DNA from 3 places in the Paenibacillus sp. FSL R7-0297 genome. Region 2 is predicted to be linked to each of the others. Evidence: riboswitches for the same ligand, from Rfam matches in the RefSeq annotation. Region 2 holds a riboswitch; each other region holds the start of a gene.
The links. Region 2 has a riboswitch for thiamine pyrophosphate ahead of MKZ24_RS23170 (ABC transporter ATP-binding protein). Riboswitches for the same ligand answer to the same signal wherever they lie in the genome.
Positions count from the first base shown of each region.

Region 1: linked by a shared signal. The riboswitch ahead of MKZ24_RS27370 (thiamine phosphate synthase) and the one ahead of MKZ24_RS23170 (ABC transporter ATP-binding protein) in region 2 are both predicted to bind thiamine pyrophosphate.
Region 3: linked by a shared signal. The riboswitch ahead of MKZ24_RS02420 (ABC transporter substrate-binding protein) and the one ahead of MKZ24_RS23170 (ABC transporter ATP-binding protein) in region 2 are both predicted to bind thiamine pyrophosphate.

Region 1 is NZ_JBBPAQ010000001.1:6,255,996-6,259,596, forward strand. Features, by position in the region: gene thiH (2-iminoacetate synthase ThiH) at 1-128, opposite strand, end outside; gene MKZ24_RS27360 (thiazole synthase) at 160-924, opposite strand; gene thiS (sulfur carrier protein ThiS) at 1,008-1,211, opposite strand; gene MKZ24_RS27370 (thiamine phosphate synthase) at 1,208-1,870, opposite strand; TPP riboswitch at 1,984-2,086, opposite strand; gene MKZ24_RS27375 (SDR family oxidoreductase) at 2,282-3,154, opposite strand; gene MKZ24_RS27380 (NUDIX hydrolase) at 3,363-3,601, shown strand, end outside.
Region 2 is NZ_JBBPAQ010000001.1:5,286,854-5,290,454, reverse strand. Features, by position in the region: gene MKZ24_RS23180 (ABC transporter substrate-binding protein) at 1-368, opposite strand, end outside; gene MKZ24_RS23175 (ABC transporter permease) at 365-1,141, opposite strand; gene MKZ24_RS23170 (ABC transporter ATP-binding protein) at 1,122-1,904, opposite strand; TPP riboswitch at 2,017-2,119, opposite strand; gene MKZ24_RS23165 (TetR/AcrR family transcriptional regulator) at 2,188-2,853, opposite strand; gene MKZ24_RS23160 (DHA2 family efflux MFS transporter permease subunit) at 3,199-3,601, shown strand, end outside.
Region 3 is NZ_JBBPAQ010000001.1:570,134-573,734, reverse strand. Features, by position in the region: gene MKZ24_RS02430 (ABC transporter permease) at 1-317, opposite strand, end outside; gene MKZ24_RS02425 (thiamine-binding protein) at 314-607, opposite strand; gene MKZ24_RS02420 (ABC transporter substrate-binding protein) at 661-1,743, opposite strand; TPP riboswitch at 1,875-1,985, opposite strand; gene MKZ24_RS02415 (hypothetical protein) at 2,056-3,516, opposite strand; gene MKZ24_RS02410 (MFS transporter) at 3,562-3,601, opposite strand, start outside.

The sequences.
Region 1 (3,601 bases), 970 kb from region 2:
GCCATCAGCCCGTCCTCGTCCAACTGCTCCAGACGAAGTGCCCGCTTCACATCGAGCGCAGTATACTGCTTCCATACCCCCTCATAGGAATGCTTGTCCATCCGGTTCAGCCTATCATAAAAGCTCATGTCCTTCCTCCCTCTTCTTAAACAGCATCAGTCAGGCCAGAAATCCGGTCAGCGGCGAAGAAGCTGCGGCTGTCTCTTCCACCGGACCCAGCCCGGCCAGATAGGCCTTCCGCCCCGCCGACACCGCTTCGCGGAATGCCTCCGCCATCAGCTGCGGGTCCCGGGCGGTGGCAATTGCCGTGTTCAGCAGCACAGCGGCTGCGCCCATTTCCATCGCCTCAGCAGCTTCGGAGGGTCTGCCAATACCAGCATCCACGATGATGGGCAGACCCGTTTCTGATATCAGAATCCGGATCAGCTCCTTGGTCTGCAGCCCGCGGTTAGAGCCGATTGGCGCTCCCAGCGGCATGACGGCTGCAGCTCCGGCCGCCTTCAGCCGGAGTGCGGCTGACAGATCAGGACTCATGTAGGGCAGAACAACGAAACCCTCAGCAGCTAAGATTTCCGTGGCTCTGATCGTCTCGGTATTATCAGGCAGCAGATATTTCTGATCATTGATAACCTCAATCTTCACCCAGTCTCCCAGCCCCGCTGACCTTGCCAGCCTGGCAATGCGTACCGCTTCCTCTGCGGTGCGTGCACCAGAGGTATTGGGCAGCAGGGTCATGTGGGAAGGAATATGGCTGATGATATTCTCCTTGCTCTCCGGATCTACCCGGCGCAGGGCAACCGTAATAACCTGTGATCCCGAGCGGGCAATCACTTCGGGAATAAGGGTGTTGCGGCTGTATTTTCCGGTCCCGATGAACAGTCTGCTCGTTATAGTAACTCCTCCAATTACCAATGGATCTTGCATCATATCGCCTCCTGTGATAAGTCACTGCCTTAAGCTAAATTACGTATCTGCATTGTTCCGTCTGCTGCGCGTGCAAGGCCCGCCTAGCCTCCGCCGACAAAATGAACCAGTTCAACATGGTCCCCCTCATCCAGAAAGGTATCTCCATAAGCATCCCTGCCGACAATCTCACCATTCAGCTCCACAATAACCAGCTTCCCGGTCCACTCCGGGCGGGCCAGAAGATCAGCCAGAGTCCGGCAGCTCTCTTCATACCTTCCGCTGCGTCCGTTAACAGTCAAATTCATTCCTGTTCACCTCCTTTGCCCGGTGCGGGGGCTTCATTCAGGACTTCAGCACACGCTGCGGCCTGAACGGATGATCTGTAGGCCTCAGCGGCGCCAGCAGGGTCCGTCGCTCCGCATATCCCGGACATTACGGCTATTCCGGCAGCACCCTTTGACAGAACTGACCTGGTATTGCCCGGTGTGATGCCTCCGATGGCAATCAACGGTATACTGCTGCAGCGGACGGCCACTTCCAACTGCGCCAGGCCCCGTTCCCGCTGTCCGGGCTTGCAGGCCGTGGGGAATACATGTCCATACAGACAGAAGTCCGCTCCCTGCCGTCCAGCGCGTGCCGCTTCCTCCTGGGAATGCACCGACCTGCCCAGCCGCAGGCCCGGGGCAATGCCGCGCGCCCCGGCAGGCGGCAGACTGTGCCAGGCCAATTGGACGCCGGCTGCCCCTGCTGCCAAAGCCACATCTATCCGGTCATTAATGACCAGCTTAGAGGGCGGAACCCCCGCTTGCAGCAACCGCTCTGCGGCAGCCAGAAGCTCCTGTGCGGACAGAGCTTTTTCCCGGAGATGGATATAATCCACCATGGGATGTACAGCAGCAGCCAGTTTGGCATACTGCTCCGGATTCAGCCTCCCGTCCGAGATCAAATGGATTTCTTTCAACACCTTCACCTCCCCCTCTATACGGCATTCCGGAAAATACAAAAAGACCGCCCCCTGTATCAGGAAGCAGTCCGGAATATAAGCAGGAATACCGGGTAAGCCGTTACCCCCGCTGCATTATTCATTCTCCACTTCCCTACGCTGGTATAAACCAGATCAGGTTCAAAGGGTCCGAACAGATATGTTCGTCTCAGCCTTGCGGCACCCCTAGTGATCGTTCATATTCTATTGTTCTTGCAGTTTGTATATTAGCATATTATTCCTGTAAGAGCTATTCTTTAATAGATTCAGTTATTAAATCCAGCAGGTTTAAGCGGCAAAAAAGCCAGCCTTCCGGCTGACTTTTCATCTGTTTGAACCTTTGATGCCTTAAACCTGTATAAACTTATCCGGCTTACAAAGCAGTGCCCATGGTCAGCCGTTAACGATCTCGCCACCGTTCACATGCATGACCTGACCGCTCACATAAGAGGAATCGTCAGAAGCCAGATATACATAGGCCGGCGCCAGCTCTTCCGGCTGTCCCGGACGCTTCATCGGCTGGGTGCCGCCGAATTCACTAACCTTCTTCGCGTCAAACGTAGACGGAATCAGCGGCGTCCAGATCGGTCCCGGTGCTACCGCGTTCACGCGGATACCTTTGTCCGCCAGATTCATCGACAGGGAGCGGGTGAAGCTGAGAATCGCTCCTTTGGTGGACGAATAGTCCAGCAGCTGCGGGCTGCCACGGTACGCCGTAATCGATGTGGTGTTGATGATCGTGGAGCCTTTTTTCAGATGGGGCATCGCTGCCTTGGTCAGATAGAACATGGAGAATATATTCGTCCGGAACGTCCGCTCCAGCTGCTCGGCGGTAATGTCCTCAATCTTATCCTGCGGATGCTGCTCTGCCGCATTGTTAATCAGGATGTCCAGCTTGCCGAGTCCCTCAATGGTTTTATTAATCAGATCCTGACAGAAGGCCTCAACTCCGATATCACCGGAGATCAGAATACACTTCCGCCCCTCCTGCTCCACCTGGCGTTTGGTTTCTTCCGCATCTTCATGCTCATTCAGATAGGATATCACTACATCCGCCCCTTCTTTGGCAAAATGAACGGCGACGGCACGACCGATTCCGCTGTCCCCTCCGGTAATGAGCGCGGCCTTGCCCAGCAGCTTGCCTGCTGCCTTGTAAGCCGAGGTTTCAAACTCCGGAAGCGGGTTCATCTCGCTTTCAATTCCGGGCTGCTGGTCCTGTACCTGTGGAGGCAGGGTTTTGACGGGTTGTTTGCTGGTGTCTGGCATAATCCATTCTCCTTTCGCTGTACCGTTATACTGTTTTACTAATCATGTTAGGATGGCTAAAAGTCTGGTGTTTATGCATCATACTTACCTAGCAAAAAACGCTTTACGTTATTTTACTTACCACATAGGGCAGCCGGCCAAACAGAAAATCTTCAGTCCAACGCGTTCCCCGGTGCATTATAGAGCCTGCAGAAGGAGAGTTATCCTCATGTCCAAAAAATCAAAAACCATCATCGTTGCCGACAAAGGTGTCATCCTGTACCAGGGCAGAATCCTCCTCGTCAAGCGGGCTGCCGCCGATTCTGCAGGTGCCGGAAGCTGGGAATGTGCCGGAGGCAAAATCGAATTCGGTGAAAGCCTGGAGGCTGCACTGGAAAGAGAAATTCTTGAGGAAACCGGACTTTCGTTTACGACAGAACGTATCCTTTACGCGGTAACCCTGCTCAC
Region 2 (3,601 bases):
TGGTAGCTGAGGGCCAGATCGACTTGTCCGGCAGCTACCAGCTTCAGCGCGTCGTTGCTGTCGGCAGGCATCTGTATCTCAACATCAAGCCCCTCTTCGGCAAAATACCCCTCACTCTGAGCTGCATACAAAAAGGAATGAACGGCATTCGGATACCAGTCGAGCATGATCGTCAGCTTATGGGCTGTACCGTCTGCGGCTGCCGCCGGAGCGGATGATGCCAATGATGAGCCGGAGCCAGTCGGCCCGTTATTGCCGGCGCAGCCGGGCAGAACCAAAAGAACAGACAGTAGCAGTACATAAGGCAGCAACTTATAAGGTTGAGCACTACGGGGGTAGAGATAACGGGTATAGCGGATTGGAGTCATGAATAACGTCCTCTTTTCTTCAAAAATAACTTCTCAAGCGTAGCAATACAAAGAAACAGAGTGATCCCAAGAGCGGACAGCAGCACAACAGCGGCAAACATCTCGGCACTCTGCAGATTGCCGGCCATTCTCCGGCTGAAGTAACCGAGCCCCTGGCTGCCACCCAGCCATTCGCCGATGGTAGCGCCTATGACACAGTACACTACCGACAGCTTCAGTCCGGAGAAAAAGGACGGCAGGGCCAGCGGAACAGCAGCCTTGCGGAGAATCTGCCAGCGGTTCGCGCCAAGCGTCAACAACAGCTCGCGGTACTGCTCCGTATTCTTGCCCAGCCCGTCGTAGGTGCCGACAACCACCGGGAAGAAGGCGGTCAGGAACACTACGGCGACCTTACTCCACAAGGTGTAGCCGAACCACATGATAAACAGGGGAGAGAGGGCAACCAGCGGAATCGTCTGGCTGATAATCAGCAGCGGATACAGCGCCTTGGCCATCGGCCTGAATAGATGCATGCCCGTTCCCAGCAGACTGCCGCAGAAGACGGACAGAGCGAAGCCTGTTAGTACCTCAAGCAGCGTTGCGGGCAGGTGCACACCGAAGAGCAGACGCCGCTCCTCCATCAGAGCGCTCCAGATGGCAGTGGGGGCCGGCAGGATGAACGGAGGAATCAGCCCCAGCCGGGACACCGTTTCCCAGACTGCAAGGATCAGCAGCACGAGCAGAATAGCCGGGCTGTATTCCCGCAGCAATCTTCTATAAAAGACGGTTGTCATACAGCTTCAGCTCCAACTCCTTCCGCAGGGCAACAAACTGCGGTTCGTAATTCAGACTGTGATGTCTGGGACGGGGGAGACCGGTGATGAACTCCTGCATACCGCCCCCGGCACCGCCGGTCATCAGATAGATGCGGTCGCTAAGCAGAAGCGCTTCTTCAAGGTCATGGGTAATGAACAGCACAGTCTTCTCCAGTCCCGACCATAATTCCAGCAGCCAGCGGTGAAGCTCCCGCTTGGTTATGGCGTCCAACGCCCCGAACGGCTCGTCCAGCAGGAGCAGCTCATTCCCGGCGGCAAGGGTGCGGAGCACCGCAACCCGCTGGCGCATGCCGCCCGACAGCTCATGCGGATACGCAGCCCCGGTCTCACCAAGGCCGAACTGCTGCAGCATGCTGCGAATCTGGATAACGGCTTCCTCTTTGGAGCCGCTCCGCTTCAGTTCCCAGGGCAGCAGGCAATTGTCCAGCACGGTTCTCCACGGCAGCAGGAGATCCCGCTGCGGCATATATCCGACCTGGCCGAGCCGCTCCGAGGTGTTTTTGGACGGTTGCCCGTGCAGTGCAACCTCGCCGCTGCCGGGTTCCAGCAGGCCGGCGATAATCTTGAACAGCGTGCTTTTGCCGCAGCCGCTGGCCCCCACGACGGAGATGAACTCCCCGCGGCGGACCTTCATGGAGATTTCGGAGAAGACCGGAGCCCTTGAAGCTGCGCCGAAAGAATAGGACAGGTTCGCGATGTTGATCATAGGATGGAGAAGCAAGCCTCCTTAGGGAAAAGTGATTACGCTACGAAAACAAGAAAGACCCATCCATTTCCGGAGGAAATGAATGGGTCTGAAGGTACAGTCAGTTTGCAAAGACGCGGAACCGCTGATACATTCTGCTCCACTTCCCTCCGCTGGTATGATCCAGATCAGGTTCCAAGGGTCCGGAGCTTAAGCTCCGTCTCAGTCGGCCGACTCCCCTAGTGAAATAACAGGTGCTATTGAATTCGTAATTGCTACTTAATATACCATAATTCCTCCGCTTGTAAAGAGCCTGTACTCAGCGCTTGGAGAGGCCGGTTATGAACAATGCAACAATTCCCTGCGAGATTTCCTCTTTGGAGGATCCGTTCCGTTTCTGTTCATACAGGTAAAGATCGGGACTAAGTACAGAGATAAGTGCTGTGGCAGCGAAGCGGGGATCAATCCCGATAATCTCTCCATTCGCGGATGCGCGGTGCAGAAGTTCACTCATAATCCTCCCGAGCCGCTGGAAAAAAGGATGTTCGAACTGGGTAAGCTGCTTCTTGCCTGTGAATTCAGATTTGATCATATTCAAGAGCTCCGCATATTGCTCAATGAAACCAACGACCTGCTCAATGCTGCTCTGCAGATGCGCGAGGGCAGCCGTTTCACCGGCGCTGGCAGCAAGCTGCTGTTCCATCCCCGACAGAAACTGCTCGGTGCTGTCCAGCAGCAGAGCCGAACAGATTTCGCCCTTATCGGTGAAGCGGCGGTACAGCGATCCCTGTCCTATGCCGGCCCGTTTGGCGATGCCGTACATACTGACAGCTTCGAGGCCGCTCTCGGTGAACAGCTGGCGGGCCGCTTCGAGTATCCGCTGCATATAAGGATCGGCGGGTTCTTTTGCAGCGTTATCTGCGTGCCCTGTGTTCTCGGGAGCTGCTGATGTTACAGGTTCAACTTCCGTTTCTGTTTTTTTCATAATATCCCCTTTCAGTCATACAACAATCCATCCGGATACCCGGCTATCCATGAATCAAAGCTGCAAAATAAACAACATTTATGCCTACAGTGAGTTCTAATAAATCTCTATACTGCCGGTAACGAATCAAGTGAGGGGGAATTGACGTATTCCGCTAGCCCGAAGTAATTCACTGGTAACTTGTGTGTTGTTTACAGGAAATTATGTAAAACAATTGACACATCGGACAATTGTCCGTAGACTATGAAATGCGATAACGGACAATTGTCCGTTCACTAATTATATAGACAAACCTGCCCGCAGGTCAACGTAGCTGACTGCGGACAATTCAGGAGGAGAAGGAGTATGAATCAGACCTTGAAGCAGGATGCCGATTTCCGGTTATCCGGCATTCTAGTTCCGCTGCTGGCTATTATTGCCGGCGTATTTATGGTTGTGCTGGACAGTACCGCAATGAATGTGGCATTGTCCAGACTAGTGGTGGATTTCAATACAGACCTGCATACGCTGCAGTGGGTTGTAACCGGGTATATGCTGGCGCAGGCTTCGGTCATTCCGCTGTCAGGCTGGCTGTCTGACCGGTTCGGGGCTAAGAACGTCTTTTTGACAGCTGTTATTGTGTTTACGATCGGCTCCATTCTGTGTGCAACGCCAAGCAGTGCAGAATGGCTGGTCGTATTCCGGGTATTGCAGGGTCTCGGAGGGGGCTGTGTGCTCCCGGTCGGGATGGCTTATGTGTACAGACTGG
Region 3 (3,601 bases), 4.7 Mb from region 2:
GCAATGGAGGGCACATTCTGGCTGAGGATCAGCAGCGGATAGAGTGCTCTTTTGAGCCAGGGCAGCAGATGGAGCAGCAGGGCGACAATGAGGCCGATGCCGGTGCCGACCGGGAAGCCGATCAGGGTCAGGCGCAGCGTTGCGGCCGTATGCGCCCAGATCCCGGAGGCGTTGCCGCGTGATTCACGCGCGATATCGGACGGGCTCGGCAGCTGCCAGGCCGGGATATGGAACACCGATACCGCAATTTGCCATGCGCCCAGAAAAAAGATGACCGCCACAAGGGGCGGCCAGATTTGTCTCCAGGTGCTTCTCACGGCCGGTATTTCTCCGTCAGCTTGTCCATGCTAATACCGCTGGGATTATGGGCGATCTTGATCTGGGAGATCACGCTCGGGCTGCCGGAGGCAATCAGTGCCTCATGCATCTGACGTACAACTTCCAGCAGCTCCTTGAGCTCGCCTTCCATGGTAGTATCAAGCGGATTCACCTGGTGCTTGACCCCCGACTTCTGAATTACCTCAATCGCAGTGTCCACGTAAGGGATCGAATCCTCATTGTTTGGAGTCTTGGGAATTACCTGAATGCTAAGCAGTGTATTAGCCATTTATTATTCATTCCTCTCATGTAAGTTAGGGTCAGTATTATTCCACCCGGTGTTTACTGGCCTTCCGGCAAAAATTCATTCGTAAATGTACTTGCGGCATCCAGCGGTTTGTCCAGCAGCTTCAGGCCGTACATCCACTCTGCGTAATTCTGCCAGATTTCAAGCTTCTGCTCCCCCCAGCGGGCGGCATCGTCCTTGTATTTCGGGCTGAGCCATTTCTGGCTGGCCAGCACCAGCTCGGGATCAAGATCAGGCACTGCATCGGACAGGACTGTGGCCGCCTCTTCCGGATGATCGATCGCGTATTGATATCCTTTCGACGTAGCTTTGAGGAAAGCCTTCACCACTTCCGGATGCTCGGCAATTTCCTTCTCACTGGTGGTCAGCACCGGTGTGTAGTAATCCAGCTGCGGCGCATAATCCTTCAGGTACAGCATATCCAGCGGCTCGCCGCGCAGTTCGGCTTCGATCCCGGTCCAGGCGTAGAAGATCCAGGCAAAGTCGATATCGCGTTTCACCGCAGTGAAGAAGTCGGCTTCACCAATGTTTACCAGCTTCACTTTTTTGACATCTCCGCCTTCCGGATCCATGATCGCTTTCATGGCCGCTTCTTCCGCAGGAGAGCCCCAGCCTCCGTAGGTTTTGCCTTCGAAGTCTTTCGGCGTCTTAATATTGCGGTCCTTCGGAGCGGCAAAGCCGGAGGTATTATGCTGAATGATAGCGGCGATGGATACGAGCGGCACATCCTGCAGGCGGGCCAGGGTGAGCGCCTCCTGTGCACTGATGCCAAACTGGGCTTCACCGGAAGTAACCATCGTGTCAGACCCGGCAGCGCCAGGCTGCACAATCTCTACATCCAGACCTTCCTCAGCGTAATACCCCAGCTCCTTGGCGGCATACAGGCCGGTGTGATTCGTGTTCGGCGTCCAGTCCAGCGCAATCTTAACCGGGGTAAGCTCTATAGGCGCGTCGGTGGTACTGGCGGCTGCGGTTGCTTCAGGTGTAGCGGTGCTGCTCCCGGCGGCAGGTGTGCTGCCTCCGGCATTTCCTGCGTTACTGTTTCCGCCCCCGCATCCGGCTATCGCAATAACCAGCATAGAGCTGAGCAGCAGCGGTAATACTTTTTTGACTCCCATTTCTCTTCTCTCTCCTTCCAGCAATCCCTGGTCTTCCAAAATTCAGAGTAACCCATACCAAAAAGCGCCCCGGAGACCGGGACGCCAGTTACTTGCGCAAGGTGAGCTCAACTTCAGGCCTATGAAGGGGCTCGGGGTTGAATGAAGATTCCTACGCTGGCATTATCCAGATCAGGTATAAGGGTCAGTATCTTGTGGGATACAATCTCAGCCGGCCAATTCCAGCACCCCTGGTTCTATGAAGTTCACGGGTATTGCTATGTTCTTACGGTGTATTATAGACGCCAGCTTCCTGGTTGTCCAGCCTCCCCCTCAATCCCTATCATAGAACCGCTTCTTACGGCGGCTGCGTATTCCGTTCCACACCTCTCTCAGCGTCAGGCCCAGACTGACTGCGATCCCGGAGAAGGTGAGGAACAGCGCCAGGTACTCAAACGCAGAGTACTCCAGCATTTTGCTCCAATCGATCGGTGCCTTCAAGTCCTCAATGACCTGATTCATCCCGTAAATCCCGCTTATTACCGTAAATACAGTCAGGACCATCAGCAGCGTATCCCGGCGTTTGGCCTGGAATTTATCCTGATACTGGAACAGGTCATTCAAGGTCATCTTCACTTCATCGAACAGGGCGTCGTTGCCGTAAACCTTGCGCAGCTGGAAGAAGATCTCCCGTCCCTGCGACTGCGAAATCAGCTCCAGAAAGTAGAACTTGGCCGAGAACTTATTAATCAGGAAGATCAGATTCTCGATCTCGTCATAATCGTGGTTGATGCGCAGCCGGGAATGCAGATTGGCCAGCTTCAGCAGCACGATTTTATGAAAAACACTCAGCAGAAGCCCATAATAATACTCCCCGTACATCTGGTTAATCAACGGGGTGGCGATGTCAGATTCGGCCCGGCTCAGGCAGCAGAAGGTCTGCTCATTGGTCATATAATAGGTGTCCGGCCCCCAGCGGCTGTAGCAATGTTCAGAGGTGTACTGCTCGATATATTCGGGATCGCTGGCACTGGTATAAGGCTTGCCCTCCATACTCAGCCCATCCAGCTGGGAGGCACGGTAGCGCAGCAGGGTACTGATCTCCTCCGATTCTTCTTCGCGGTTGAAGCCGTAGAAAGCCTGCACCAGCATCCGTTCGTCCACGAAAAAAGGCAAGGTCTCGAAATACGCGCCATCGATCTCCGCAGGGTCGAGAAACGGCTCCAGCCCGGCAATCAGATTCTTGAATACGAAATCCTCCACCTGGCCGAAAGACTTCTTATGACAATGGATAAAGGACTGCTTATCCTGGTAGGATACGTCCTCCAGTGTACGGAAGCGGTCGGCGAATTCCAGCGCAGTGCTGAAGGAGAGATGCTCTTCTTCAATAGCCGTTCTTATGGTCAGGAAGCCCAAATCAAACGGACAGAGGAACACATCCGTGGACAGCACGCGGAAATTTACGGATTGAAACGGCATTTCAAGCTGGCACTGCAGATTGTTCACCCGGGAAAAGCGGCGGAAGGAATCAGCATCCTTCTCACGCGGAAAGAGGACATGAGCGGCGAACGGCAGGTAGCTGCGCTCCATTCTCTCATGGGAGACGCAGTAGCCCTCCCCGTAATAGGCATGCTCAAGATCCTTGTTATCGAGAAAAAAACGCGTAAACCCGTCCTGCTGCAGACGCTGGGCCAGTTCTTGGTCCTGTCCGGCCTTGAGGGAGAAGGGGAAAATGAATTGCAGCAATGCAGTATGCAGCAGCGGTTCAGGTCTGTCGGAGTGCAGCTCAGCCATATAGGGATTCCGTCCTTATTCACAGGATATTGATCTCTTGCTATATTACCCGATTTTCCAGGCAGCCACGCTAAGCAGGAATAAT